DNA from 2 places in the Gordonia aquimaris genome. Region 2 is predicted to be linked to the other one. Evidence: riboswitches for the same ligand, from Rfam matches in the RefSeq annotation. Region 2 holds a riboswitch; the other holds the start of a gene.
The links. Region 2 has a riboswitch for cyclic di-AMP ahead of OSB52_RS15815 (transglycosylase family protein). Riboswitches for the same ligand answer to the same signal wherever they lie in the genome.

Region 1: linked by a shared signal. The riboswitch ahead of OSB52_RS07035 (C40 family peptidase) and the one ahead of OSB52_RS15815 (transglycosylase family protein) in region 2 are both predicted to bind cyclic di-AMP.

Annotation. Positions count from the first base shown of each region.
Region 1 covers NZ_JAPKFM010000005.1:48,617-63,045, forward strand. Annotated here, with positions in the region: gene ctaC (aa3-type cytochrome oxidase subunit II) at 268-1,395, shown strand; gene OSB52_RS06980 (cytochrome c oxidase subunit 4) at 1,392-1,808, shown strand; gene OSB52_RS06985 (bifunctional phosphatase PAP2/diacylglycerol kinase family protein) at 1,905-3,428, opposite strand; gene qcrB (cytochrome bc1 complex cytochrome b subunit) at 3,504-5,123, opposite strand; gene qcrA (cytochrome bc1 complex Rieske iron-sulfur subunit) at 5,120-6,280, opposite strand; gene qcrC (cytochrome bc1 complex diheme cytochrome c subunit) at 6,277-7,197, opposite strand; gene ctaE (aa3-type cytochrome oxidase subunit III) at 7,250-7,861, opposite strand; gene OSB52_RS07010 (hypothetical protein) at 8,005-8,517, shown strand; gene trpD (anthranilate phosphoribosyltransferase) at 8,543-9,616, shown strand; gene OSB52_RS07020 (Lrp/AsnC family transcriptional regulator) at 9,663-9,941, opposite strand; gene OSB52_RS07025 (DEDD exonuclease domain-containing protein) at 9,970-11,808, opposite strand; gene OSB52_RS07030 (hypothetical protein) at 11,749-12,204, shown strand; cyclic di-AMP (ydaO/yuaA leader) riboswitch at 12,313-12,493, shown strand; gene OSB52_RS07035 (C40 family peptidase) at 12,508-13,215, shown strand; gene OSB52_RS07040 (C40 family peptidase) at 13,436-14,428, shown strand.
Region 2 covers NZ_JAPKFM010000017.1:32,554-46,982, forward strand. Annotated here, with positions in the region: gene OSB52_RS15785 (DUF2771 family protein) at 1-482, shown strand, start outside; gene OSB52_RS24855 (cold-shock protein) at 460-873, opposite strand; gene OSB52_RS15795 (hypothetical protein) at 1,110-1,319, shown strand; gene OSB52_RS15800 (flavin reductase family protein) at 1,334-1,864, shown strand; gene moaA (GTP 3',8-cyclase MoaA) at 1,861-2,949, shown strand; gene OSB52_RS15810 (MoaD/ThiS family protein) at 2,952-3,200, shown strand; cyclic di-AMP (ydaO/yuaA leader) riboswitch at 3,462-3,636, shown strand; gene OSB52_RS15815 (transglycosylase family protein) at 3,643-4,293, shown strand; gene OSB52_RS15820 (DUF6328 family protein) at 4,497-5,000, opposite strand; gene OSB52_RS15825 (molybdenum cofactor biosynthesis protein MoaE) at 4,997-5,446, opposite strand; gene OSB52_RS15830 (MogA/MoaB family molybdenum cofactor biosynthesis protein) at 5,443-5,943, opposite strand; gene moaC (cyclic pyranopterin monophosphate synthase MoaC) at 5,936-6,406, opposite strand; gene OSB52_RS15840 (hypothetical protein) at 6,441-6,629, opposite strand; gene OSB52_RS15845 (helicase-associated domain-containing protein) at 6,708-9,047, shown strand; gene OSB52_RS15850 (RtcB family protein) at 9,182-10,378, shown strand; gene OSB52_RS15855 (DNA repair helicase XPB) at 10,490-12,157, shown strand; gene OSB52_RS15860 (LppU/SCO3897 family protein) at 12,213-13,322, opposite strand; gene OSB52_RS15865 (pyridoxal phosphate-dependent aminotransferase) at 13,376-14,429, shown strand, end outside.

The sequences.
Region 1 (14,429 bases), on a different contig from region 2:
TCTGACGCGTCGAGTATGCCTGACGTACGCGCCACGCAAGGCGTACGGTCCGCGGGTCGGTTCAGCGTGGTGCCGTGACGAGGCACGCAGGTAAACCCCAATCACGAAACGTTGCACGGCTTGGTCTACGCTGCGTAGTACTAGGTGCAAGAATTGCCTTGGCGCTGGGTGTGACTTGACTCGGCGCGGGCGAAGAAAGCCCTGTGCGAGTCATGTGGCATGGCAACTCGGTCGGCACGTGTGCCGACATCGAGCGAGCGGGAAGGCGTGAAATTGGCACACGGTGGACGGCCGCGGGCGACAGGGGCCCGTTCCGCATCGCGGACGATCAAGCAGGTCGGTGCACTCGTCGCACTCGGCATCGGGGCGTTGCTGCTGTCGGGATGTGACGCCCGTACGGCGATGCGCTTCGGTTGGCCCGAAGGCGTGACCCCCGAAGCAGAGAAGATGGGCGAGCTGTGGACCTGGTCGGTCATCGCCGCACTCCTCATGGGCATCCTGGTGTGGGCCCTGATCTTCTGGACCATCACCTTCCACCGGGCCAAGCCCGGCAAGGACGTCTTCCCCCGGCAGACCGCGTACAACGTGCCGCTGGAACTGACCTACACGGCGATCCCGTTCGTGATCATCGCCGTGCTCTTCTACTTCACCGTCGTGGTCCAGAACGACGTCGAGAGCAAGACCGACGACTCCAAGGTCGTCGTCGACGTGACCGCGTTCCAGTGGAACTGGAAGTTCGGCTACCGCGAGGTCGAGTTCACCGACGGCTCGCGCTATGACGGCTTCGAGGGCGAAGGCAGCCCGTTCGAGCTGCAGGCACGCAACGAGGCCAGCCACCACGGTGAGGAGCTGCCCCTCCCGGCCGGCGGTCGCGACGACGATATCCGGAACTACCTGCAGTTCAACCAGATCGAAACGGTCGGATCGTCGAACGAGATTCCCGTGTTGGTGCTGCCGACGGGCCAGCGCATCGAGTTCGAGATCGCCGCGGCCGACGTCATCCACTCATTCTGGGTGCCGGAGTTCCTCTTCAAGCGCGACGTGATGCCGTTCCCGGAGCAGAACCACTCCGACAACGTCTTCCAGATCTCCAGCATCGACCGGGAGGGTGCCTTCGTCGGGCGTTGCGCCGAGATGTGCGGCACCTATCACTCGATGATGAACTTCGAGGTCCGTGCGGTCTCGCCGGAGAAGTTCGACGCCTACATCCGCTATCGGGAGGACAACCCGCAGGCGACCAATGCGCAGGCGCTCGAAGAGATCTGCGAGGTTCCCGAGTCGGTGACGACGGTTCCGTTCGACACGCGACGCGCCACCGACGGCGACACCCCGACCGACCTCGGTGATGCCTCCAACACGTCCTTGCCTAACTGCACGGTGGGAGCAAACGGATGAAAATCGAAGCCCGAATCTTCGAATTGCTGACGGCATTCTTCTTCCTCGCGGGCATCATCTACACGATCTGCACTGCGTTCGCTAGTCGCGGCGTCGAGTGGGTGGGCGTGACCGGAATGTTCTTCAGTGCCGGCCTGACGCTGATCGCAGGCACCTACTTCCGGTTCGTCGCTCGTCGTGTCGAGATCCGTCCCGAGGACTACGAAGACGCCGAGGTCGAGGACGGCGCAGGCGAATTGGGCTTCTTCAGCCCCCACTCCTGGTGGCCGATCCTGTTGGCCTTCGGCGCCGCCCTGTTCGGCATCGGTTTCGCCACCCACAACCTGTGGTTCGCGATCTTCGCGGGGTTCGTCATCATCGGCACCGCGGCAGGACTCGTTTTCGAGTACCACGTGGGTCCGGAGAAGCACTGACCCACAGCAGCCTCTGACAACGGCCGCCTCCCTGACCACGCCGGTCGGAGGCGGCCGTTGTCGTCGTACGCCGACTGGCCCCGTCGGGGATCGCCGTCAGCGTCGGGGCGCCGGGGTATAGACCGACAGCGCACGGTAATCGACGCGGAATGTGGCCTCGTCGTAGCTCTCACCGACCTCGCCGTCGTGGGCCACCACGAGCGGCTCGTCCACCGCGGAGAACGAGAACTCGGGCACCTGCAACTCGTGATACAGCGGCGACCGCTCTAACCGTCCGGTGAGCATGGAACCCACCAGACGTGCGAGTGCGAATCGGTGACCGACCTCGAGGATGCGTACATCGAGTAGTCCGTCATCGATCCGCAGTCGTCGCGATGGTGCGAAACCGGACGGCCGGTACAACGAATTGCCGAGCAGGAACAGCGACGTCTCCATGACCACGCCGTCGACACGAATCCGGACGGGACGGGTGCGGCGTAGCGTGGCCATGAGCGCGACGGCGGTGGCGAAAGGCCGACTACGTTTGTGCTGCAGGCGGGTCCGGGTGCGGACGAAATGCGGGTACGCGCCGATACTAGCCGTGTTCAACACGACCGTGTCATCGTTGAGCCTGACGATGTCCACGCGTGTCAAGCGGCCTTCGGTGATGGCGCCGACGGTGTCGGCCACCGACCGGATGCCCAGATCCCGGGCGAAGTGATTGAACGTACCGCCGGGCAGAACCGCCAGGGGAACCCCCGCCTCGAGCGCCACCGGCGCGGCGCAGGCGACGGTGCCGTCGCCGCCGGACACTGCCAGTACGTCGGCCCGTTCCGCGGCCCGACGTAAGAGATCGGGCATGTCGTCGTCGGGGCCGATTTCGATGATCTCCGCGTCGGGGAGTAGTGCACGCACTTTGTCGAGCACCTGTCGTCCGTTGCCGGACCCCGACTCCGGATTACCGACCACCACCACGCCCGCCCCAGCCGGACACGCCGGCGCGGGTACATCCGACGGCGGGGCGATCGCGATGTCGTGAGTGGTGATGGGTGGCACCAGACGGCCGCCGATGACTGCGATGGTCGCCCCGATCCCGAACCCGGCCAAGACATCTCCAGGGTAGTGTGCGCCGGTGGCGATGCGGGACAATCCGACCAGGCCGGCAAGGCCACCGAGGACGAGTCCCGTCGGGGCGTGTTCGATGCCGACGCCCATGGCGAAGGCGGCCGCGCTGGCCGAGTGTCCCGACGGCAGCGAGTTGGAGGTCGGGGTCCGCCGAGATCGCCGCTGCAGCGGAACCGATGCCGTCTCGGGCCGAGGACGACTGCGGATGCGTTTGGCTATCTGGTTGGTGAGCACGCTCGTCACGCCGACCGTCACAACTCCGCGTACCGCGGCACGTTGCGCCGTCGCGCCACCGCCGAGTGCCATCGCGCCGGCGATCGCGAACCAGAGTTTCGAATGATCGGCGGCCCGGGTCAGCCGTGGCATCACTGCGTCGAGTCCGGGGGAGTGGGACTGCGCAATGGTCTCGAATATCTCCGCGTCGAGTGTGCCCAGTCCGCGGGTGATCTCGCGCAAACCCGTGGAGTCCCAGCGGGATCGGAGAGCGGCACGGGGCGAGCGGCGCGGACTGATCACTCCTCGATCCTACGCACGCAAACACGGCCGCCGTCGCGATGTGCGACGGCGGCCGTGGTCGATGCTCACCGCAGATCAGTCGAGCGGGTTGCCACCCTTTGCCTGCAGTTCGCGCAGCGCCTGCTGCTCGGACTTCTCCACCTCGTGCTCGCGCTCGGTGTTGCGGATCTGCTGCTCCGGCGGATCCTCGAGCAGGATCGAGCCGGTACCGGGTGCTCCTGCCGAACCGAGTTTGTTCATCCGCTTCGGCAGTGCGGCACCCTCGTAGGGGAGCGGGATCGGGTGGCCGTGGTCGTCGACCGGGCCGAGAGGTTGGTGCACCTCGATGTACTCACCCTGCGGCAGCCGCTTGATGATGCCGGTCTCGATGCCGTGGGCCAGCACCGCGCGGTCACTGCGCTGCAGCGACAGTGCCCACCGGTAGGCGATGAAGTAGGCCAGCGGCGGCACCACGATCAGACCGATCCGGCCCATCCAGGTGGTCGCGTTCAGCGAGATGTCGAACTTCAGCGCGATGATGTCGTTCATGCACGACAGGGTCAGGATGATCCAGAACGACAGTGCCATTGCGCCGATACCGGTGCGCACCGGCACGTCACGCGGACGCTGCAGCAGGTTGTGATGCGCATCGTCGCCGGTCAACCGCTTCTCGATCCACGGGTAGGCGAACATCACCGCGAACATGATGGTGATGACCACGACCACCCAGAAGATCGCCGGGATCGTGTAATTGCCCAGGTACAACTCCCAGGCGGGCATGAGTCTGGCCAGACCGTCCGTCCACATCATGTAGATGTCGGGCTGGGAGCCCGCGGACACGTGCGCCGGGTTGTAGGGGCCGATGGTCCAGACCGGGTTGATCTGGAAAATGCCCGCCATCATGGCCAGCACACCGGTGGTGATCGCGAAGAACGCACCTGACTTGACCGCGAACACCGGCAGGATACGCACACCGACGACGTTCTTCTCGGTGCGGCCGGGGCCGGGGAATTGGGTGTGCTTCTGGTACCAGACCAGTGCCAGATGCGCGCCGATCAACGCCAAGATGATCCCTGGGAACAGCAGGATATGCATCATGTACAGGCGCGGGATGATGATGTCGCCGGGGAACTGGCCGCCGAACAAAGCCCAGTGGATCCAGGTGCCGATCAGCGGGATACCGAGGACGATACCGCTCATGGCGGCGCGGACGCCGGTACCCGAGAGCAGGTCGTCGGGCAGCGAGTAGCCGAAGAAGCCCTCGAACATGGCCAGGATCAGCAAGACGCAGCCGATGATCCAGTTGGCCTCACGCGGACGACGGAACGCGCCGGTGAAGAAGATGCGCGCCATGTGCACCACGATCGACGCCGCGAACAGCAGTGCCGCCCAGTGATGGATCTGACGCACGAACAGGCCGCCACGAACCTCGAACGAGATGTCCAGGGTGGTGGCGTACGCCTTGGTCATCATCACGCCATTGAGTGGCTGATAGGCGCCGTCGTAGATGACCTCGCTCATCGACGGATCGAAGAACAGGGTCAGGTAGACACCCGAGACCAGCAGGATGACGAAGCTGTACAGCGCAATCTCACCCAGCAGGAACGACCAGTGGGTGGGGAACACCTTGTTGATCTGCCGCCGGATGCCCGGGGCGGCGTGATATCGCGAGTCGACCTCGTTGGCCTGCGCCGCGACACGGTCGGCGATGGTCATGACTTACGCTCCCAAAATGCCGGTCCGACGGGTTCGATGAAGTCGCCTGCGGCGACCATGTATCCCTGATTGTTCACTGTGATCGGCAGCTGCGCCAGTGCCCGGGCGGCCGGACCGAAGACCGGCTTGGCGTACTCGAGCGCGTCGAACTGCGACTGGTGGCACGGGCAGAGGATGCGGTTGGTCCGCTGCTCGTACAGCGAGGTGGGGCAGCCGAGGTGGCTGCACACCTTCGTGTAGGCGAAGTAGTCGCCGTAGTTGAAGCTCTCCTGCCCCTTGCGCTTGATGGCGCGGGCAGCGTCCTCGGGGCGCAAGCGGATGAGCATGACGGGGTTGCTGACGTAACGCAGACCCTCGACGAGCTTGTGGCGTGACTCCTCGGTCTCGCCGTACCCGTCGGACACGCGCCACGGGAAGACCGTCTCCATGGCGCCCGCGTCGAGGTCTTCCGGCCGGACCAGGGCGACCTGGTGCGGGTTGCCGGTGTCGCGGCGTAGGAAGACGGTCTCGTTGGGATCGTCGGCGGGGTTGTAGATCGGCGACCAACCGGTGTGCCACAGCGGCGCGTCGTCACCCTTGGCCCACGGGTTCTTGATGATGCCGCCGAGGCCGGCGACGAGCCCGGTGACCGCGAAGGCGCCGAGTCCGAAGGCGGCCGATCCGAGAATCATCTTGCGACGCGGCAGGGTCGAGGTGGTCAGGGAGTCGTTGAACTCCGCTGCGACCGTCCGCCTGTCGACCTCGTTGGAACCACCGTCGTGGCGATCCTGCACGGAGATCTCGGCAGGGATGAACTTCTTGGTGAAGATCACCATGCCGATGCCGATCGACAGCACCGACAGACCGAAGGTGATACCCAACAGGGGAGTGTTGAGGGTGTAGCGCCAGTAGTCGGCGGAATCGGGGAGTGCGAACTCCCAGTGGTTCCAGATGAAGATGATGAAGCAGGCGATCGCGGACAGACCGGCGATGGTGAACCAGATCGCGACCTGACGCTCGGCGCGCTTCTCCACGCCGGTGCCCGGCTCCGGGAACCGCTCGGCGCGGTGGATGATCTCCACGCCGTCGAGGTTGGTGCCGAGTTTGACCAGATCGTCGTTGCTCATCTGGTCGAGCTCGTCCTGCGACGGGGTGTCCTTACCGTCGTGTGCACTCATGTCCGTGATCCCATCCACATCGCGCCGGCGACGATCGCCGTGACGCCGATCGCCCACATCACCATGCCCTCACTGACGGGGCCGAAACCGCCGATGTTCAGGCCGCCCTGCGGATTGGACTCGGTGACGTACTTGATGAAGCCGATGATGTCGCGCTTCTCTTCCAGCGACAGCTGCCGGTTGGAGAACTTCGGCATGTTCTGCGGTCCGGTGAGCATCGCCGTATAGATCTGCTGCTCTTCGACGCCATCGAGGTTGGGGGCGAACTTGCCCGATGACAGCGCGCCACCACGACCGGTGAAGTTGTGGCACGAGGCGCAGTTGAGGCGGAACAACTCGCTGCCGCGGCCGAGGTTGTCGCCGCGCAGCGACTCCTGGGCGAGCACGGGTAGGCCGTCTTCCATCTTGACCGAGCCATCGGCGTTGCGCTCGTAGATGACCTGCGGACCGCCGCCCTCGGACTGGATGTAGGCGCCGAGCTGGTCGATCTGGGCCTTGGTGAACTTCGGCGGCTTGCGGGTGGCCTGGGCCTCGCCGCGCGCGGCCGGCATGCGGCCGGTGGAGACCTGGAAGTACACCGCTGCATCGCCCACGCCCAACAGAGCCGGGCCGCGATCGTCCACACCCTGCAGGTTGGCGCCGTGACAGGTGATGCACGAGGTCTCGTAGAGCTTCTTGCCGTCGGCGATCAGGGCGGCGTTCGATTCGTCGGCGACGGCTACCTGAGGTTTGGGCGTCAGGACCGATGCCAGAACACCGGCGGTCAGCAGACCGACGAGCAGCAGCAGAGTGCCGCTCGCACGACGACGCAGTTTGCGTCGGGACTTCGCCTTGCGCGCCGGGGTGGCGCCGACCGGGGAATCCGTACCGGCGTCCACGTCGTCGTTATCCGACGGTCGCGGTGGAGATGAACTCATCTGTGACTCTCTACTAAGCGGGCGGACTGTTGTGCAGGCGTGCCGGGAACGGCTACCTGATGAAGTAGATCGTGACGAAGAGGCCGATCCAGACGATGTCGACGAAGTGCCAGTAGTACGACACCACGATGGCGGCGGTGGCCTGGGCCGGCGTGAACTTGGACAACTTCGTGCGGATCAGCAGGAAGATGAAGGCAACCAGACCACCGATGACGTGCAGGCCATGGAAACCGGTGGCCATGTAGAACACCGAACCATAGGCGCTCGAGCTCAGCGTCGTGCCCTCGTGCACCAGGTGGTAGTACTCATAGCCCTGTCCGGCCACGAAGAACGCACCCATCAGGAACGTCAGCACATACCAGCGGCGCAGCCCGAAGACGTCGCCGCGCTCGGCGGCGAACACACCCATCTGGCACGTCACCGACGACAGGATCAGCACTGTCGTCACCGGGATCGCGAGGGTGAGGTTGAGCTCGGTCGGCTCCGGTGGCCAACCCACCGAGGAGTTGGCGCGCGCGACGAAATACATCGCGAACAGTCCAGCGAAGAACATGAGCTCACTGGACAGCCACACGATCGTGCCGACGCTGACCATGTTGGGCCGGTTCAGCGAGTGCACGCGCGAGGTGATGGCTGTTCCTGAGGTACCTACAGCGCTAGTCACAAAATGAAGTATGACGGTTCGTAGTAAGGGCTGACCACTTGGGTCCGATATTCACCGGAACTTTTTGTTTCGTCGCTGGTAGTCGCCGGTCGCCGACTGTTCCGGCGTGTCTGGACGAGCATGGTTTCCTGGAGGTGTGACGGGTGAATCGAGCTGGTGGACCGGAGGCCTCGCCGGTGCGGCGTGACCTCAACGGCCGCCCGGTGGAGGTGGGCCGACTCACGCGGTTGCGTGACCGGGTACTGGGCCGACGTGAGGTGGCCGCGCAGGTGCAGGTCGACGACCCGAGCCTGGTGGTGGTCGTCGAATCCGCAGACGATGCCGTGGCGAGTTCGACTGCCCTGGCCGACTCGGCGTGGCGGGCCGACGACGAGGTGGTGCTGCGTCATGTGCTGCGACTGCCCTCCTCGCAGGTCGACTTCGCGGTCGCGCTCGCCGGGCTGGACGGGTACCAATCGGCCAAGGTGGGGCCCGTCGACGGACTCGCATCCGACACCGGCACTGCCGACGAGGTGATCGTCGTGCTCGCTCGGGTGCAGCTGCTCGATGCCATGCATCTGTCGCAGGAGCGCTCACGGATGGCCAGTCTCGGTTCGCGACACGGTGGCGAAGTGCTGCGCTGGCAGGTCCTGCAGCCACCGGTGGCGGGTCGCTGATCGGCGGGCCACTACTGTTTTCTCTGTGAGCAGCACGGACTCTTCCGCGTACACCTGGCCGCACATCCTCGGACGCGTCACCGACCGGATCGATCTCACCGTCGACGAGGCGTCGTGGGCGATGAACGAGATCATGAGCGATGCCGCGACCGGCGCGCAGATCGCTGCATTCGGTGTCGGGGTGAAGATGAAGGGCGCGGCTCCCGCCGAACTACGCGGCCTGGCGTCGGCGATGCTGGAGCACGCGGCCCTCGTCGAGGTGAGTCGGCCGGCGGTGGACATCGTGGGCACCGGCGGAGACCGCTCGCACACGGTGAACATCTCCACGATGACCTCGATGGTGGTGGCTGCTGCGGGTGTGCCCGTCGTCAAACACGGCAATCGTGCGGCGTCGTCGAAGAGCGGCGGTGCCGATGTGCTCGAAGCCCTCGGCGTCGACATCACGCTCGGGCCCGACGCGGTGGCGCGATGCGTGGACGAGGTGAACATCGGCTTCTGCTTCGCACCGGTGTTCCACCCGGCTTTCCGGTTCACCGGACCGCCCCGCAAGCAGATCGGTATCCCGACCGTGTTCAACGTGCTGGGGCCGTTGACGAACCCGGCGCGGCCCTCGAGTGGCCTGATCGGATGTGCGTTCGACGATCTCGCGCCGGTACTGGCGCAAGCGTTCGCCGACCGTGGCAGTTCGGCACTGGTGGTGCGTGGGGACGACGGACTCGACGAACTGACCACCACGACCACATCCACGGTGTGGCAGGTCGTCGATGGTCAGGTCACCCGGCTCGCTCTCGATCCCGCCGACCTCGGGGTCGAACGCGTCGAACTGGCCGCCTTGCAGGGTGGCGATGCGCAGCGCAACGCCGCTATCGCCCGCGATCTGTTCGCGGGCACCCGCGGTCCGGTGCGCGATGCCGTGCTCCTCAATGCGGCGGCGGCGCTGGTCGCATTCGAACAACGCGCCGTGCTGACCGACAGCGGGCTGACGGATGCGATGGCCGAGGCGATGACCCGCGCGGCTGCGGTGCTCGACGGCGGTGACGTCGCCCGTCTACTCGAACGCTGGGCGTCGCTCAGCGCCGAACTCGCCGACCAGCGCTGAGATCCGCATCAGGCCGAGACCCGGGTTGGTCGGGGACGCGCCCTGTTCACTCCTCACCGATGGAGAATCCGCCTTCGACATCTGACCGCGAGTAACTGCGGAATGCGATGTGAGTGGCGCTGTGGGTCACCCCGGGCAGTCGATTGATCTTGCCGGTCACCACGTCCGCGATCTGGTCGTGGTCACGCACCTTGATCTTCGCGATCAGGTCCACGTCACCGGCGCACGAATAGACCTCCGACACCCCGGGGATGTCGGCCACTGCCTGCGCGGTCTCCGGGATCTGGTGGACGTCGGCGTGGATCAGGACGATGGCGGTGATCATGGTTGACACAGTAGTGCGGTGCGTCGAGTCACCCGGCGCGACGGGGCGACTCGCGTGCGTCGTGGGCCACACGCGACCAGGCCGACCATCGTTGTGCGCATGCGCCCGGCAGAACGAACGGCTCGCTGGCCCCGACGATGCGCGCGCCGGGTTCGGTGACCCAGCGGTAGAGCAGCGCGGACTCCTCGGCGGGGGCCCCGAACAGGGGGCCGACATCCGGAAGGACGGTTTCGGCGGCGGCCACGAGGGTGTCGACCACCGGCATCGGCGGCACCCCGCGACGCGCGACGCCTGCACCTGCGAGACGGCCGTGTCTGATCACCGCCAGCTCCCATCCGTGCTGCTCGTCACGCCGGGCCACCACCAGTTCGGCGATCCGATTCAGTGCGGACAACCGCTGACATCGCGCGAGCACGTCGATGGTCGCCGACAAGCGGTCCCGGTGGCGGGCGGCGCTCTCGAACATCTGCATCTCGGACAGGTGTGTCAGGCGATCGGTGAGTGTCGCGAGCGCCACGTCGGAATCGCCGGTCATGACATCGCGGACAGCCGAGACCCGAGGCAGATAGTCGGGGAGTGTCAGCGGCCGATCCGAAGCGGCGTGGCAGCCTCCGATGCGAGGCCCACCGGCCGCCTCGGAACGGCACCAGTGGTGGGAGGCGGACCCGCTGCGTGTCGTGCAGCTCCGCAGACCGGTGGCCGCCGCGAGCATGTCGGCAATGGTGGCGGCGGTGGTGCGATTACCGATGGGGCCGATGCTGTCCTCGGTCGGGGTGCGTGAGACCTTCAGACGAGGGAACCGTTCACCGGTCAGCACCACCCACCACCCACGATGCGGTTGCGTCGAGCGGCGGTTGTAGGCGGGTGCGTGGGCAGCCAGCAGGCGCAGTTCGCGTACTCCGGCTTCGAGCCCATGAGCGCATTCGATGTGATCGACCCGTGTGGCCAGCCCCACCATCTCACTCATCCGCGGACGCGGGTCGCTGCCGGTGAAGTAGGACGACACCCGCCGACGCAGGTCCACCGCGGTACCCACATAGAGGACCTCGTCAGATGGCCCGCGAAACAGATACACCCCCGGCCGCGCCGGCAGACTCTGCGCCATCGACCGCTTGGCACGTAGGCGTGGATTGGTCCGGGGCAGATAGGCGGTCAGCTCGCGGTAGGTGCCGACACCCTGGTTGCCGACCCGTTCGAGCAGATGGTGCAGCACCTCGACGGTCGCCCGGGCGTCGTCGAGCGCGCGGTGGGTGGGCCGAACCGAGACGTTGAATAGGTCGGCGAGGACCGACAGCCGCACCGACGGGGCCTCGTCGCGGGTGAGAACGCGACGCGCCAATGTGACCGTGCACAAGCTGGTGTGGAACGGCCATTCGATGCCGAGGGCGCGGGCGTTGTGCCGCAGGAAGCCCATGTCGAACCGTGCGTTGTGGGCCACCAGGATCGCTCCTCGGGCGAACTCCACGAACGAGGAGAGCACCTCGCCGATCATGGGCGCATCCGCAACCATCGCCTCAGTGATCCCGGTGAGCGTGACGATCTTGGGCGGGATCGGACATCCGGGGTCGACGAGGGTGGCGAATTCGCCGATCACCTCGCCGCCGCGGATCTTGACGGCCCCGATCTCGGTGATCTCATCGTTCGCCGCGCTGCCGCCGGTGGTCTCGAGGTCGACGACGACCATCGTGGTGTCGAACAGTGAACGGTCGAAATCGTCGTCGTCGAGACCGGCGTCACCGTCAAGGTCGGAAAAGGTGAGTTGTCCGTCGCCCACCGCCTTGATACCCACGCACCGAACATTAGTTCGATGCAACGACAGATGCTGATGTGGCAGGCGGGAACGGTGGGTTTGGTGTCCTTCGTGCATTTTCTGTCGGTGGTCGTTCCTACGCTTCATCGCAAGCGACGAATCGGGCCGGAGGGCGACTCCGACACGCGTCGACATCCCGACCGTAGCCAAGTGAGATGGAGATCACAGATGTACGTCGATTGCCAGACCTGCCCGGGCCGTCCGGCCGCCTGTGACGGATGCATGATGCAGGTCCTCTTCGATGCCCCCAACTGCGAAAACCCGGTGGGTCAAGGTGGAGGAAAGGTCACGGAATCGGGCCGTTCGCCGGACGCGGTGATCGACGCCGCGATCGATGTCTTCGTCGATGCTGCGATGGTCACCAGAGCGTCTGCAGTATCTGCAAGAACGAGTAAAACCACTGTTCAAGAGGCTGTTTCGGGGCAGCGCCTGCGGATTCTGCGCGCTGGTTGAGATTTCGGTGCGCGACCGGCCTAAGTCGGTCGGTGGACAGACCCGCATTCGATTTCGTAACCTTTCCGAGACCTTTTCAGAGCGTCCCGCTCCAACAGGAGTGGTCTGGATCGGTCACCGCTCAATCGCCCATCTGGGCGAACCGGGGAACCATCAGTTTCGGAGCAATCCGAATTGGGGTGAATCGCGCATGCCCGACGACGCTGTTTGTCGTCGGATGTGCTGCGTAGGGCCATTCTTCCGGCCCGAATCCGACAGCTAACCCGGTCGGCGGTCGAAGGGAGAGCAAGGAGAAGTCGCTTCGTGGCGAAACATCGTTTGGAGCAGCCCAACCGGGGCAGCAAAGTGGCCAAGCGCGCGGTTGTGGCCGGGTCGATCACGGTCGGCTCACTCGCCGCTGCGGCAGGTCCCGCGCTCGCCGCACCGGTTCACGTGCCGAACATCGGCAGTTTCGAACTTCCTGGGGTCGACAGCAAGCAGATCCCCCAGCAATTCCAGGAGCCCAAGGCCGCTGCGCCGCAGGCCGCCCCGGTGGCCAAGAACCCGGCTGCCAGCGTCGAGATCCCGAACATCGGCACCTTCACGGTCCCGGGTCTCAACAACGACCAGATCCCGCAGCAGTTCCAGCCCAAGGGTGGCGGCGGCGGCATCCTCGGCGTGCAGCCCACCGTGGCGCAGAAGGCCGTGAGCAACGCCGAGAGCAAGATCGGCTCGCCGTACTCCTACGGCGCGGCCGGGCCGAACGCGTTCGACTGCTCCGGCCTCGTCTACTGGTCGTACAAGAAGGCCGGTAAGACCATCCCCCGTGACAGCTACGGACAGCTCGGCGGCGGCACCCCGGTCGCCTCGATCGCGCAGGCAAAGCCGGGAGACGTGCTGATCTTCAACGGTGGCGGTCACGCCGGGATCTACGCCGGCAACGGCAAATTCGTGCATTCGTCGACCTACGGCACGCCCGTGAAGAAGGACAACGTCAGCAATTGGTCGCTGACCGGAATCCGTCGTTACTGAGCGAGCGGGTCGCAGCACGGAGTGGACTTTGTCGGGCGGATCACGTGATCACGTGATCCGCCCGACACATCACGCGGGTCCGTGGCCGACCAGTGGCGTCGACCGCCCGGTGATGTGGGGAAATGGTGGTGAAGAGGTGACAGCCGTGGTTTCCGGCCGGTCGGGGACACACAGACGACCCGTGCCGGTACTGCTCGTCGCGGTCCTGGTCGCGCTGGGAATGGTGTCCGGGCAGTTCGGTGCCGCGATGACCGCCGGTTCGGCGGCGGCGGCTCCGGTTCGCACTCCTGACCAACTCCTCGCCGAGTACAAGAAGCTGAGCGACGACGCCGAGAAATCGGCCGAGGCGATGCACAACGCCCAGATCGAATACGACAAGCAGCGGCGCATCGTGGCTCAGGCGAAGAAGGCGTCGACCGAGGCCGATCGCACCCTGGCATCGACGCAGCAACGGCTGGAGAACTACCAGACCCGGGTCGACTCGGTCGTACGTGCCAGCTACAAGGGTGCGCGGGTCAACCGGCTCTACGCTGTCCTCGTCAGCGACTCGCCGCAAGCGCTGCTCGACCAGATGTCCGGTCTGGAGCTCATCTCCCGGCAATCCGCGGCAGATCTCCAGGGCCTCAAAGACGCCCGCGCCACCACCACCGAGGCCAAGCGGGCGGCAGACAAGACGGCGGCCGATGCGACCGCGGCGGTGGCCGCCGCGGAGAAAACGCGTGGGGAACTGCAGGCCAAGCAGGCGAATCTGCAACTGCAGGCGGTGCAGATCCGGGCGGTCTATGAATCGATGACCGGTAAGCAGCTCGCTGCCCTGCGCGGCCCAGATTTCGACTTCGACCCCCGGCTCGTGCCCAAGGGAACCTCGTCGGCTCTCGTCGCGGTGCAGGCCGCGCTGACTCGTATCGGTGATCCGTACGTGTGGGGCGCGACCGGGCCCAGTTCGTTCGACTGTTCGGGTCTGATGGTGTGGGCCTACCAGCAGGCCGGCAAGACATTGCCGCGGTCCAGTGAAGCGCAGAGCGGGTCCGGTCAACCGGTCGATCGACAGAACCTGAAGCCCGGTGACCTGATCATCTACTACTCCGACGCCCACCACGTCGGCATGTACGTGGGCGACGGTTACGTGATCCATGCCTCGACGTTCGGCGTGCCGGTGAAGGTCGTGCCGATCGACGATGCCGGACCGTACAACACCGCCCGTCGGTACTGAG
Region 2 (14,429 bases):
TCACCAAGGACACCTGGTCCGGCGATCACCCCGACGAAGATCCGTATCTGCAGCTCGCGGTGGGTGATCGCCTGGTGCGCGTGGAGCCGACCCGGATGTGTGATGTGTTCCTGCGCAACTGCGAACCAGAAGACCCCACCGCGATCGACGTGGCCCGGGTGCCGGTGCCGGTCGGCGAATCGATGATGTTGTCGGTGTCTCAGGACATCGCCGAATGGCCGTGGAACCTGGTCGTGCAGTATCTCACCCCGAGCGGGCCCGACGGCACGATCGTGCCGATGCGGTCCAATTCCACCTACACCACGGTGCTGCACTCCACCCCGGACCGGATCCTGATCGCGATCGAGGTGCAGCTGCCGTCGGTCGTCTCCGCCGGCGACGACACCGTCAGCATGCGCGGCTATCTCGCCGCGGACACCTCTCCGGAGGGCATGCAGTTGCCGGGCAGCGGCGCGGCGCTCAGTGCTCCAGCTCGCGGGTGACCGCGCGAACCACCTCGGAGATCCGCTGGGAGGTCTTGCGGTCGGGGTACTTGCCCTTGCGCAGTTCCGGCTGCACCGCACCTTCGAGCAAGGTGATCAGATCCGCCACCATGCCGTGCAGTTCATCGGGGGTGTGCCGTTTGGCGTCCTTGCGGGCCGCCTCGCGGGTGTTCTTCGCGACGCTGGGTGCGGGATCGAGCACAGCCACCTTGAGCGCCTGCGGTCCGCGGCGGCCGGCGGCCATCCCGAATTCGACGCGCTGCCCGGGCTTGAGCGTCTCCACGCCCTCCGGAAGCGCGGACGAACGGACGTAGACGTCCTCGCCGCTCTCTTGCGACAGGAAGCCGAAGCCCTTCTCCGCGTCGTACCACTTCACCTTGCCGGTCGGCACTGCGCTCACCCTCATCTGCGTTTTCGGACGTGTCATGACAAAAGCGCCCCTCACCTGACCCAGCAGCCGTCCCGAACCCGGGCCGGCCCTCCATCAGATGAGCAGAGGCGCCAATGAGGCACAGTCTAGCCAACGGCCGGCCCCACGGTCACATGGAATACCCACGACCGGCCGAGCCGAGCCGGCTTCTCGACGCACGCCGCCACCAGACGGCGCGGTGTTCTACCGTGGAGGACATGCAGAGTCACTCCACTCCCCGCCTCCTGCAGGCGGCCGGGGTCGTCTTCGCGATCGGGCTCGCCGCGATCGTCGCGTTGTTCGTGACGCCGCTGGTCACCGACGGCGACACGGCGCCGACCTTCGTGTATCTGCTGACGATGTGTGCCCCTGTCGGATTCATCCTGGGCATCGCGTTCGCGCTGCGATCGGGACGGAGGGCGCGGTGAGGGTCGACTCCGTGATGCCCGTCGCCGACGATCTTCGTCCGGCCGCCGATTCGGACACGCTCCGCCAGGCCTACGGCTGCTTCCCGTCCGGAGTGGTCGCGGTGGCCTGCCGGCTCCCCGACGAGAACGGTACCGCCGCTCCGGCCGGGATGGCCGCGAGCGCGTTCACCACCGTCTCCCTCGAACCGCCGCTGGTGTCGCTGTGTGTGCAGAACACGTCCACCACGTGGCCGCGATTGCGCACCGCGCCGGCCATCGGGGTCAGCGTGTTCGCCCGGGACCAGTCCGACCTCTGCCGGCAGCTCGCCGGGCCGGCGGAATCCCGGTTCGACGGCATCGCCCCGATCCGCACGGACGACGGCGCGGTCTTCATCCCGGACGCGGCGGCCAGCCTGTCCTGCTCGTTGTTCAACGAGATCCCCGCCGGCGACCACACCCTGGTGTTGCTGCGTATCGAGGCGCTGCGCTTCGACCCCGGCGTGGAGCCCCTGGTCTTCCACGCCAGCACCTTCCGCTCCCTGGAAGCACTTCGGGACGGCCGATGACCATCGTCGGACTCGGGCTCCCCACCACCCCGTCGGATCGGGTGGAGCCCACCGATGCGCCCACCACTGGCCCGCTGCGCGACCGCTTCGGCCGGGTGGCTACCGACCTACGCGTGTCGGTGACCGACCGCTGCAACCTGCGCTGTACCTACTGCATGCCCGCCGAGGGTCTCGACTGGCTGCCCACCGACGAGGTGCTGCGCACCGACGAACTGATCCGGGTGATGACGGTCGGGGTCCGGGATCTCGGCATCCGATCGATCCGGTTCACCGGTGGCGAACCGTTGCTGCGCCGCGACCTCGAGGATCTGATCTCAGCGATGTCGGCGCGCCCAGAGCGTCCCGAGATCGCGATGACCACCAACGGGCTCGGTCTGGCCCGCCGGATCGATGGCCTGGTGGCGGCGGGGCTGGATCGGGTGAATATCTCGCTGGACACGGTGGATGCGACGCGGTTCGCCGAGATCACACGACGCGACCGGCTGCACGATGTACTCGCCGGCCTCGCCGCTGCCCGGTCGTCCGGGCTCAGCTCGGTGAAGGTCAACGCGGTGCTTGCCGATCACGACGACCTCACGAGGCTGCCCCAGCTGGCTCACTTCTGCCTCGACCACGGATATCAGCTACGCATCATCGAGCAAATGCCACTCGACGCTGATCATCGGTGGGACCGCGCGTCGATGGTGACCGCCGATGAGATCCTCGCGAAGCTCAGAGCCCACTTCTCGCTGCGCCCCGATCCCCGACCGCGGGGTAGCGCCCCCGCGGCCACCTGGCTCGTCGACGGCTTCGACGTCGACGGTTCCCCGGCGCGCATCGGGGTGATCGCGTCGGTCACGCGGCCGTTCTGCGGTGACTGTGACCGCACCCGGTTGACCGCCGACGGCGCGCTACGCAATTGTCTGTTCGCGCAGGGTGAGACCGACCTCCGCGAGATCCTGCGCGGAGGGCTGACCGGCCACGACCTCGACGACGCGCTCGCCCGTCGCTGGCGTGGCAACACCTGGGCCAAGTCGGCCGGACACGGCGTGAACGATCCGGGATTCCTGCAACCGAGCCGGCCGATGTCGGCCATCGGGGGCTGACCGTGCACGTGACCATCCGCTATTTCGCTGCGGCGCGCGCCGCCGCCGGAGTGGAGTCGGCTGTCCTCGACGTGGACGACGAGGCGACTCTGGGTGATCTGGAGGCCGTGCTCGGCAAGGACAACCCCGACCTCGGGCGGGTGCTCGAACGGTGCTCGTATCTGCGGGATTCGGTGGCGCTGTGTGACCGCGGGGCCCGGCTAGGTCGGTGCGACACTCTCGACGTGCTCCCGCCGTTTGCCGGTGGCTGACACCACATCTCGTGTGTGAGCTTAGTCACATAACGGAATGATTACGACTAGGACACGACTCGACCATCAGGCCGTGAGCAGGCAGGACGCGAAATCTGAGTCGAAAGCTCCACTCGGACGCGGAAAACAGCCTTGCCAACAACGTGATTAGCAATGCGAGAAGTCGTAGTGTGACTCAACGACGCCCTCGGGGGGTCACGAGAAAGTAACCAAATGCATAACGTCGCATCGGCCGCGCCGAACCTCGCTCCACCGATGAGACGCACGAGAACGACATCTAGGAGCGAGGACGGGGGACCCACCTCCCGCAAGGGAACGGATGCCGATACGACGTCCTTGGGGTCAAGTCCCGCCAATGACAAGCGTCAACGGCGGGGCCGGGCACCTCTCGCCCGAACCCGACAGCTGACTTCGTAGGCGCGTGGAGAGAGGAAACGCAGCAATGTCCGGACGTCATCGCAAACCGACGACAGCCACCACCACCAAGACCTTCGCGAAGGTCGCGCTGACCGGGGCCGTCCTCGGCGGCGGCGCCGCTCTGCTGGGAACCGGAACCGCCAACGCGGCCACCGACGCCGAGTGGAACCAGGTCGCGCAGTGTGAATCGGGCGGCAACTGGTCGATCAACACCGGCAACGGCTACCACGGCGGCCTGCAGTTCAGCCCGAGCACCTGGAGCGGCTACGGCGGCGGCGAGTTCGCGCCGACCGCCGATCAGGCCACCAAGGAGCAGCAGATCGTCGTGGCCGAGCGTGTGCTCGCCGGCCAGGGCAAGGGCGCATGGCCGACCTGCGGCACCGGGCTGTCGGGCGCCACCCAGCGCTCCGCACCGGCCGCACCGAAGCCTGCTCCGGTCCTGCCCAAGCTGCCCGAGCTGCCCGCTCCGTTCGATTGGGCCACCGCCCCCGACGCCGGGAGCACGGCGGATGTGAACAAGCAGATCGACCAGGCGCTCGGCCAGGCAATCGACAACAACCAGGTCACCCCCGAGGTACGCGACCTGTGGAAGGCCGCCAAGCAGAGCGGTTACGAGCTCACCCCGGATCAGATCGACCTGTTCAACCAGCACAAGGATCAGCTGCCGAATCCCTGATCGACAGCTGAGCACAGCCCACACGGGTCCCTAATCGAAGGGCCCCGCACGACGGCCACGCGCCCGTGCGGGGCCCTTGTCCATTTCTCGGGCTGGTGTGCCCCACCCACCACGGAGACGGTGCCCGATGGACGCGAAACGGCGCCCACTCGACGGGACGGGGCATGCGCCGATGTCGGCGAGATGGAACGGTCGAACTCGGGTCAGTCGTCGCCCAGGCGTCGGCGCTCGTTGAACGGCAGCACCACCCACATACACACGAAGACGACGACAGCGATCACCGCTGCCGCCAAAGCGGCCCATCCGCCGAACACGATGGCGAAGATCACCGCGAGCACCCCGGTCAGTGCCATGCCGAGGAAAGTGATCCCGATCAGGGTCAGTCGATGCGCTCGGTGCACCAGTCGATCGATCGCATGCCGGCGGAACAACAGTCGATGCAATGCGACCGGTGAGATCAGCGTGATGGTCGACAACACCGCGCACACCAGGCTGATCACGAAGATGTACTGCTGGCGCGAGGTGAGTTCCTCGAAGCCCTCCTGGAACGGGACGGTGAGCATCAGGCCGGTCAGGATCTGACCGCCGGTCTGCACAACCCGCAATTCCTGCAGCAGGCTCGCCCAGTTGCGGTCCAGCCGCTCGGTCCGGGTCTCGTTGCGTTCGGCGTCGCGCGGCGGTGTGGTCTGGTCGCGGTCGGCGGTCACGCCGACCCCACCCACTCGTCGGAGCCGTCGCCGAAGTGCTGATGCTTCCACACCGGCAGCTGTGCCTTCACCTGATCGACCAGTTCTGAGCAGGTCTCGAACGCGGCCCGACGGTGGTCGGCGGCGACGGTCACCACGAATGCGACGTCGCCGATCGCCAGGTCACCGACCCGATGTGACACCGCGACCGCCCGAACCCCCGCCGTCTGCGTCACGACTCCCTCAACCACCTGCCGCAGCACATCGGGAGCGGTCGGATGTGCCGAGTAGTCGAGTCGGGTCACCTCGCGGCCGCCGTCGTGATTGCGCACCGCACCGACGAATCCCACGACGGCGCCGGCACGTCCGCCGGCTGCCCGGGTGACGAGGTCCTCGTGCTCACCGAGTGCGATGGGCTCCGCAGCGAGTGCAGCCCGCACGACCTGTACCGGCGCGAAGTCGCTCACTTGTGATCGCCTCCTCGGATCTGGTCGAGTGCATGGTCGAGTACCCCGTCGAGCACCGACAAACCATCCCGAACTCCGCCGGGCGACCCCGGCAGGTTGATGATCAGGGTGGACCCGGCGACACCCGCGAGACCACGCGAGAGCACCGCGGTCGGCACCTTCGGCAACCCCGCCGACCGGATGGCACCGGCGAGGCCGGGAACCTCCAGATCCAGTACGGCCCGGGTCTCCTCGGGGGTGCGGTCGGTGGGCGACAGTCCGGTACCACCGGTCGTGATGATCACATCGGCATGAGCGTCGACGCCGGCGCGCAAGGCCGAACCGACCGGAGGCCCGTCGGAGACCACTCGGTGTTCCTCGACCACAAAATGTCGCGCGGTGAGCCACTCACTGATGATCGGGCCGGTTCGATCGGGATACTCACCGCGACTTGCACGGGTGGACGCGACCACGATCCGGGCGACCCGCGGATGGCCGCTGGTGGCGGGGTCAGTCACGGTGCCACGGTCCGGATTTACCACCGGTCTTCGCCAACAGACGGATATCGGTCATGCTGGCCCGGCGGTCGACGGCCTTGACCATGTCGTGCAGGGTCAACCCGGTCACCGCGATGGCGGTCAACGCCTCCATCTCCACACCGGTCTGACCGCTGGTGGACACGGTTGCGGTGACGTCGATGTGGTCGTCGCCGATCGAGAAATCGACCTCCACCGACGACAACGCCAACTGGTGACACAGCGGGATGAGTTCGTCGGTCCGCTTTGCCGCCATGATGCCGGCGATTCGCGCGGTCGCCAGGACGTCCCCCTTGGGCAGCTTGCCGTCGCTGAGCAAACCGATGACCTCTGCCGTCGTTCGGAACCTGCCACCGGCGACCGCACGCCGCGTGGTGGCGGCCTTACCCCCGACATCGACCATACGCGCCGCGCCGGTCGAGTCGATATGACTCAGACCGGTCATGTCGGGCGATCGGCCCTGGTCGGACACCCGCTTGTCAGCGGTTGACGACGGTCTTCGACTGCACGAAGGGAAGATCCTCGAGCGGGATCGGGAATTCGACATCGCCGAACGGTGAGAGCGCACCCGAGATGTGGGTGGCGAACTCCGATACCGCATGTTCGGCGGCGTCGCCGTTCCCGTCCTTCGGCCAGCCGTTGTCGACATACTTCTTCTTCTCAGCCACGCGCTCATTGTGCCATGCACCCCGGTGCGCCGTGCCGGCGAAACCGGAGCGACGTCGGCGCTCAGTAGAATCAGCCGAATGAGTGCGGATGACCAGGGACTGAGCCTGGCCGACGATCTGGCGCTGCGCAGCGACGACGAGCTGTTCGAGTTGCTCTCCGCCCGCCCGGATCTGGCGTCGCCGCCACCGGCGGGCACCGGGGTGCTGGCGTCGCGCGCGCTGGCCGCCGCGTCGTCGGCGCTGGTCGGCGAAGACCTCGACCTGCTCGACGTGGCGGTGCTCGAGACCATCATCGGGCTTGGTACCGGGTCATCGGGCCCCATCCCCGCCCCGACCTCGGTCGACGCTGTCGTCGCGGCGCTGTCCGGACGCGCCGACGACGACGAGATCATCGCGCGCGTGCATCACCTGCGCACGCGTGCCCTGGTGTGGGGACCCGACGACGCGATCGTGTCCGGCGCACACGCGCCTGCGGCCCTCCCATGGCGGGCGCACCACCTCACCGGGCCCCTGGCACGGCAAACCACCGAGCAGCTGCAAGCCCGCCTGGACGGCCTCGACGAACGTGAACGCTCCCTCCTGGAAACCCTGTCCCGGGGACCCGCTCTCGGACGCAGCCGCGACGCAGCACCCGACGCCGATCCCGACCAGCCGGTGGCCCGGCTCATCGCCGACGGTCTGCTCGCCCGCGTCGACTCGCAAACCGTTGAGTTGCCACCGATGGTCGGGCAACTCCTGCGCGGCGAGCCACCACTGGCCACCGCCGATCTCCGCAGACCGGCCCTGCACGATGCGGCGGCGAAGAAACGGTTCTCGCACGCCGCCATCGACGCCGCGGCCGGCGGCGAGGCGATCGAACTGATCCGGCATACCACCACGCTGATCCGCGCACTCGGGGCAACGCCGGCGGCGGTGCTGCGCAGCGGGGCCCTCGGGGTGCGCGAGTTGCGCAGGCTCGCCAAGGTGACCGGCCTGGAGCAACAACGCGTCGCCTTCGTCGTGGAACTCCTCGCCTACCTTCGGCTGATCGACGCCGGGTTTCCCGAACCGGCACCGCCCACCGACAACGGTGAACTCGCCTTCGCCCCGACCGCGACGGTCGACGCGTGGCTGCACCACACGCCGGACCGTCAGTGGGCGGCGCTGCTCGGGGCATGGCTGGACATGCCGCGCCGGGCGTGGCAGGTCGGTGAGCCGGACCGCGACGGCAATGCGCTCGCCGCCCTGTCGGGCGAACTCCACGACTCCTACGCCCCGCTGCAACGGCGCGCCATCCTCGAGACCCTTGCCGACGCCACCCGATCGCTTCCCGTCGGCATCGATGCCCTGGTCAGCGCGTTGCACTGGCGGCACCCGCGACAGATGCGCCGATACCCCCGACGGGTCGTCGAGGAGACGCTGCGCGAGGCACGCGAGCTCGGGGTGGTCGCCCACACCGCACTGACCGGGGTCGGACGCGCGGCGATCGACCCCGGAGAACCCGACAACGCGGAGTCACGTCTGCTCTCCGCGATGCGGGTGGCACTGCCCGAACCGGTCGACCACTTTCTCGCCCAGGCCGATCTGACCCTGACCGTTCCCGGGCCGATGACCCCGGACCTCGCCGAACAGGTGGACCTGGTGGCCGACCTCGAATCCGGGGGTGCGGCCTCTGTGTACCGCGTGTCGGAGAGCAGCGTGCGCCGCGCACTCGACGCCGGACGCAGCAGCAGCGAGTTGCTCACGATGTTCACCGCGCACTCCAGCACGCCCGTCCCCCAGTCCCTGACCTATCTGATCGAGGACGTCGCTCGCAAACACGGACAGTTGCGGGTCGGGGTGGCGTCGGCGTTCGTGCGGTGCGAGGACGCCACCACCCTGGCCGCGGTGCTGCGAAGCAACGCCGCCGAACACCTCGCGCTGCGGGCCTTGGCCCCGACCGTCGCGGTGTCCCAGGCGGATGTGCGGGAGGTGATCGACCGGTTGCGCGAGGCCGGATTCGCTCCCGCCGGTGAGGATTCCAGCGGAACCCTGGTCGATCTGCGGGAACGCGGCTCGCGGGTGAGTGTCACCCGGGCGCGCCGCCAACCGCAGCCGCGACGCCCGGTGGCATCGCCGGAACAGCTGCGTTCGGTCATCTCCCGGATGCGTTCGCAGGACCGCGCGGCGTCGGCGCGCCCCGCGGCGGCCGATCCGTCCGCAGCGCCGGTCCGCGCCTCCGGGGGCGGCGAATCTGCCACGGCGCTCATCCAATTGGCGCTGCGGGTCAACCGTCGGCTGCGGGTGGACTACGTCGACGCGCAGGGTTCGGCCAGTCGCCACGTGGTCACCCCACGCACCCTCGGCGCCGGTCAACTCATCGCCATGGATGCGGGAAGCGAGGAGGAACAACGCTTCTCGTTGCATCGCATCACCAGTGTCGAGCTCCTCGAGAGCTGACTCACCGGAGAACCGGGACACCACGCCGAAATTCTCTCGACCGGGCCGACCCACCAACGTACGGTGAGTGCGCCGCCCCATCGAAGGGCGAGCCCGTCGCGTACCGCGGCAGGCCCCCGCGACCCAGGATCGTCATGAACACCCGCTTCCCCGTTGCCCTTTCGGGCGCTCGTGCGTCGACTCTACTGTGGACCGACGAGGAGTCGATCGAGCACGAGGCGCGCAACCAGCTGCGTCGCGTGTCCGCCCTGCCCTGGGTGCACGGGGTTCGTGTCATGCCCGACGTCCATGTCGGCAAGGGCGCCACGGTCGGTTCGGTCATCGCGATGCGCGACGCCGTCTGCCCGGCGGCGGTCGGTGTCGACATCGGGTGCGGAATGGCCGCGGTCCGGACCGACCTCGTCGCCGACGACCTGCCCGACGACCTGTCCGGGCTACGGTCGGCGATCGAGTCGAAGGTGCCGGTGGGATTCACCTCGCACGCCCGACCGGTCGATCTGCGCCCGTTGCAGGTCGGTGGCGGCTGGGGTGATTTCTGGCAGCGGTTCGACGAACTCCACGACGGCGTACAGAAACTGGATGGCCGGGCGCACAAGCAGTTGGGCACACTCGGCGGTGGTAACCACTTCATCGAGGTCTGTCTGGACGACGACGACGCGGTCTGGGTGATGTTGCACTCCGGATCGCGCAACATCGGCAAGGAACTCGCCGAACGCCACATGTCGATCGCGGCGAAGTTGCCCCACAACGCCGATCTACCCGACCGTGACCTCGCGGTGTTCCTCTCCGGCACAGCCGAGATGGATGCCTACCGGCACGATCTGGAGTGGGCGCAGGAGTACGCGGCACGCAACCGCCGGGTGATGCTCGCGCTGGTGTGCGCGGCCGTGGCGGAGACCTTCGCTGCCCGCACCGTCCGGTTCGACGACCCGATCAGCTGCCACCACAACTACGTGGCCGCCGAGTACATCGACGGCCTCGAGTTGTTGGTGACCCGCAAAGGCGCGATCCGGGCCGGCCACGGCGAGCTCGGGCTGATTCCCGGGTCCATGGGCACCGGGTCTTATGTGGTCCGCGGGGTGGGGTCGGCGGCGTCGTTCTACTCCGCGTCCCACGGCGCCGGTCGACGGATGAGCCGGTCCAGGGCACGCCGAACGTTCACGACCGAGGACCTCGTCGCGCAGACCACCGGCGTCGAGTCCCGCAAAGATGCCGGAGTCCTCGACGAGATCCCGGCGGCCTACAAGGACATCGACTCGGTGATCGCGGCGCAGACCGATCTGGTCGAGGTGGTCGCCCACCTGCGTCAGGTGGTGTGCGTAAAGGGCTGAGTGCCGATATCGGCTCCTGACCTGCGCTCGAGGGATATCCCCCTCGGCGGGCGTCGGGGGCCGACCTCGGCACCACTGACAGGAGTTGCGCCGATCTGGACAATGGATCGGGTGACCGATGGACCTTTGATCGTGCAATCTGACAAGACGCTGCTGCTCGAGGTGGATCACCCCGGCGCGCCGGCAGCGCGCGCGGCGATCGCCCCGTTCGCCGAACTCGAGCGTGCACCCGAACACATGCACACCTACCGGGTGACCCCGCTGGCGCTGTGGAACGCCCGCGCCGCGGGTCACGACGCCGAGCAGGTGGTGGACGCGCTCGTCACCCATTCGCGGTACGCAGTGCCGCAGCCGCTGCTCATGGACATCGTGGACACGATGGGCCGGTTCGGTCGGCTGCAGCTCGTCAAGCACCCGGCGCATGGACTGACGTTGGTCAGCCTCGACCGGGCGGTGCTCGAGGAGGTGATGCGCCACAAGAAGGTCGCGCCCATGTTGGGCGCCCGGATCGACGACGACACGGTGATCGTGCATCCCTCCGAGCGGGGTCGGCTCAAGCAGATCCTGCTGAAAGTGGGCTGGCCGGCGGAGGACCTGGCCGGCTACGTCGACGGTGAAGCCCATCCCATCGACCTACAGCAGGACGATTGGCACCTGCGCGACTATCAGCAGCTGGCCGCCGACTCGTTTTGGGCAGGCGGTTCCGGTGTGGTGGTGTTGCCATGTGGTGCGGGAAAGACCATGGTGGGCGCGGCTGCCATGGCCAAGGCCGGTGCTACAACGCTGATCCTGGTGACCAACACGGTCGCGGGTCGACAGTGGAAGCGCGAGCTGGTCGCACGGACCTCGTTGACCGAGGAGGAAATCGGCGAGTATTCGGGCGAGCGCAAGGAGATCCGTCCAGTCACCATCGCGACCTATCAGGTCATGACGCGCAAGTCGAAGGGCGAGTACAAGAATCTCGATCTGTTCGATTCGCGCGACTGGGGTCTGATCATCTACGACGAGGTCCATCTGCTGCCCGCACCGGTATTTCGTATGACCGCCGACCTGCAGTCACGTCGTCGGCTCGGACTCACCGCGACCCTGGTGCGTGAGGACGGACGCGAGGGCGACGTCTTCAGCCTCATCGGCCCCAAACGCTACGACGCCCCGTGGAAGGACATCGAGGCCCAGGGGTGGATCGCGCCGGCGGATTGCGTCGAGGTGCGCGTCACGTTGACCGACGAAGAGCGCCTGCAGTACGCGGTCGCCGACTCCGACGAGAAGTACAAGCTGTGTTCCACCGCCCACACCAAGGTCAACGTGGTGAAGTCGATCCTGGCTCGGCACAAGGAGTCTCAGACCCTGGTCATCGGCGCCTATATCGACCAGCTGGAAGAACTGGGCCGCGAACTCGACGCACCGGTGATCCAGGGATCGACCAAGAACAAGGAACGCGAGGCCCTGTTCGACCGATTCCGGTCGGGCGAATTGCAGACCCTGGTGGTGTCCAAGGTCGCGAACTTCTCGATCGACCTCCCGGAGGCGTCGGTGGCGGTCCAGGTGTCGGGCACCTTCGGTTCGCGGCAGGAAGAGGCGCAACGGCTCGGCCGGCTGCTACGACCGAAGAAGGGCGGCGGTCAGGCCCACTTCTACTCGGTGGTATCCCGCGACACCCTCGACGCCGACTATGCGGCGCACCGCCAGCGTTTCCTGGCCGAACAGGGCTACGCCTACCGGATCACCGACGCCGACGATCTGCTCGGACCGACCATCGGCGAGGAATCCGCGAGCTGATCGGTACCGGATGAGGTCCGGTCGAGGTCCCCGATGACACAGGGCTCGACCGGCCTCAGGGTTCGCCGAGGCAGTATCCGAGCGGGTTCGGCAGCGCGAAGTACACACCCAACTGGGTGCTGGCACATGTCGGCTGGCCCTGGGTTCGACTCTCGACCCGCAAGATCTCGGTGCCGGCCGCCTTGATCGCCCCGCATTCCACCTGCTGGTAGTCCGAGAGGCTTGCGGTCGGCAGCCCCCCGACCGGGATCTGATAGCACTCGCCCTGGGTCAGATTCGGGACCAGGCACAACTGCTCCCCGGTCTCCTCACCGTCGCGCAACCAGTACAGCCGCGAGTAGTCGTCGTTGGGGCAGGAGCCGCCGCTGATCTTCTGCGCCACGTAGAAGGTGAAGGCGCCCTCGGATCCGCAGTCCGCCTTGGCAGCGCTGATGTTGTCCTCGGCTTGGCTGCCGCTGATGGTGACGCAGTCGCCGACGGCGACGTCGTCGCTGTCGGTCACCGCATCGCGGGTCACGAACACGACGAGACCGATGATCACCACCAGCAACAGCAGGACGATGCCGATCACCCACCACAACCGCTTGCTGGACCGCTTACCCGATGCGGGTGACGGGTAGGCACCTGCCGGATACGGCTGGCCCGGATACGGCTGCTGGCCGCCAGAGTAGGGCGGTTGCTGCTGCCCCGGAAAGACTTGTTGTCCCGGATACGCCTGTTGTCCCGGATATGCCTGTTGTCCCGGATATGCCTGTTGACCGGCGTCGGGCTGCTGCGATCTCGGATAGGGCGGTTGTCCACCCGCCTGCTCACCCGCGGGGTACTGCTGCGCGCCCGGGTACTGCTGCGCGCCCGGGTACTGCTGTGCGCCCGGGTACTGCTGTGCGCCCGGGTACTGCTGGCCGCCCGGGTCCTGAACTCCAGGGTTCTGCCCACTCGGATACTGGCCGCCGGGGTACTGGGTACCGGGCGGATAGGACGGCTGTTGCGGCGATGGATATTGTCCGGCAGCAGATTCCGCGCCCGGATACTGTTGGGCGCCCGGATACTGTTGGGCGCCCGGATATTGTTGCGCGCCCGGCCCCGGCTGCACGGGCGATTCGGTGCCCTGATTCTCCGGGCCGTCTGTCGAATCCGGATGGGGTGGTCCCGGCGGCGTTGTCATAGTGGCAGATGCTACCGCTGCCGACGCGGACTCGGGGCGATGCTGTCAACCCGATGACCGACGGGTGTGCCCGCGCCACCGAGTATGTCAGCCTGGACTGCGTGCGCACCGTTTCCCGCCTTCGTCCCTTCGGCACCACCGTCTTCGCCGAGATGTCGGCGCTGGCCGTCGAGCATTCAGCAGTGAATCTCGGCCAGGGCTTCCCCGACACGGACGGTCCGGCGTCGATGCTGGCTGCGGCTGCGCGGGCGATCGCCGAAGGCCACAATCAATATCCGCCGGGCATCGGCGTGGCCGAGCTTCGCCACGCGGTCGCCCGCCACCAGGATCACCATTACGGGCTCCGGTACGACCCGGACACTGAGGTGCTGATCACTGTGGGCGCCACCGAGGCGATCGCCGGTTCGGTGGTGGGACTCGTGGAGCCCGGCAGCGACGTGGTGATGATCGAGCCCTACTACGACTCCTATGCCGCCACCGTCGCGATGGCCGGCGGCAACCGACGCACCGTCCCGCTCGTCGGCGACGCGGACGGATTCCGGCTCGATCGTAGTCGGTTGGCCGAAGCGTTCACGCCGCAGACATCGATGATCCTGGTCAACTCGCCGCACAACCCGACCGGTACGGTGCTCGCCGATGATGACCTCGCCGAGATAGCCCGGTTGTGCGTTGCGCACGATGTCGTCGCCGTGACCGATGAGGTCTACGAGCACCTGCTGTTCGACGGACGCGTGCACCGGCCGCTGGCCACCTTCCCCGGCATGCGGGAACGTACGTTGCGCATCTCAAGTGCGGCAAAGACGTTCAACTGCACCGGGTGGAAGGTCGGCTGGGTCAGCGGACCCGCCGACCTGGTGGCGGCCGCACGCGCAGCCAAGCAGTTCATGTCCTATGTCGGTTCGGGCCCGTTCCAGCCCGCGGTCGCCCATGCCCTCGACCACGAAATGGATTGGGTACGAGCATCTTCGGCCGAGCTGGCCGGCAAACGCGACCTGCTGTCGGCCGCGTTGCGCGATGCCGGGTTCGATGTGCATCGCAGCGAGGCGAGCTATTTCGTCTGCGCCGACCCGCGTCCGGTGGGTTATGCCGACGGAATCGAGTTCTGTC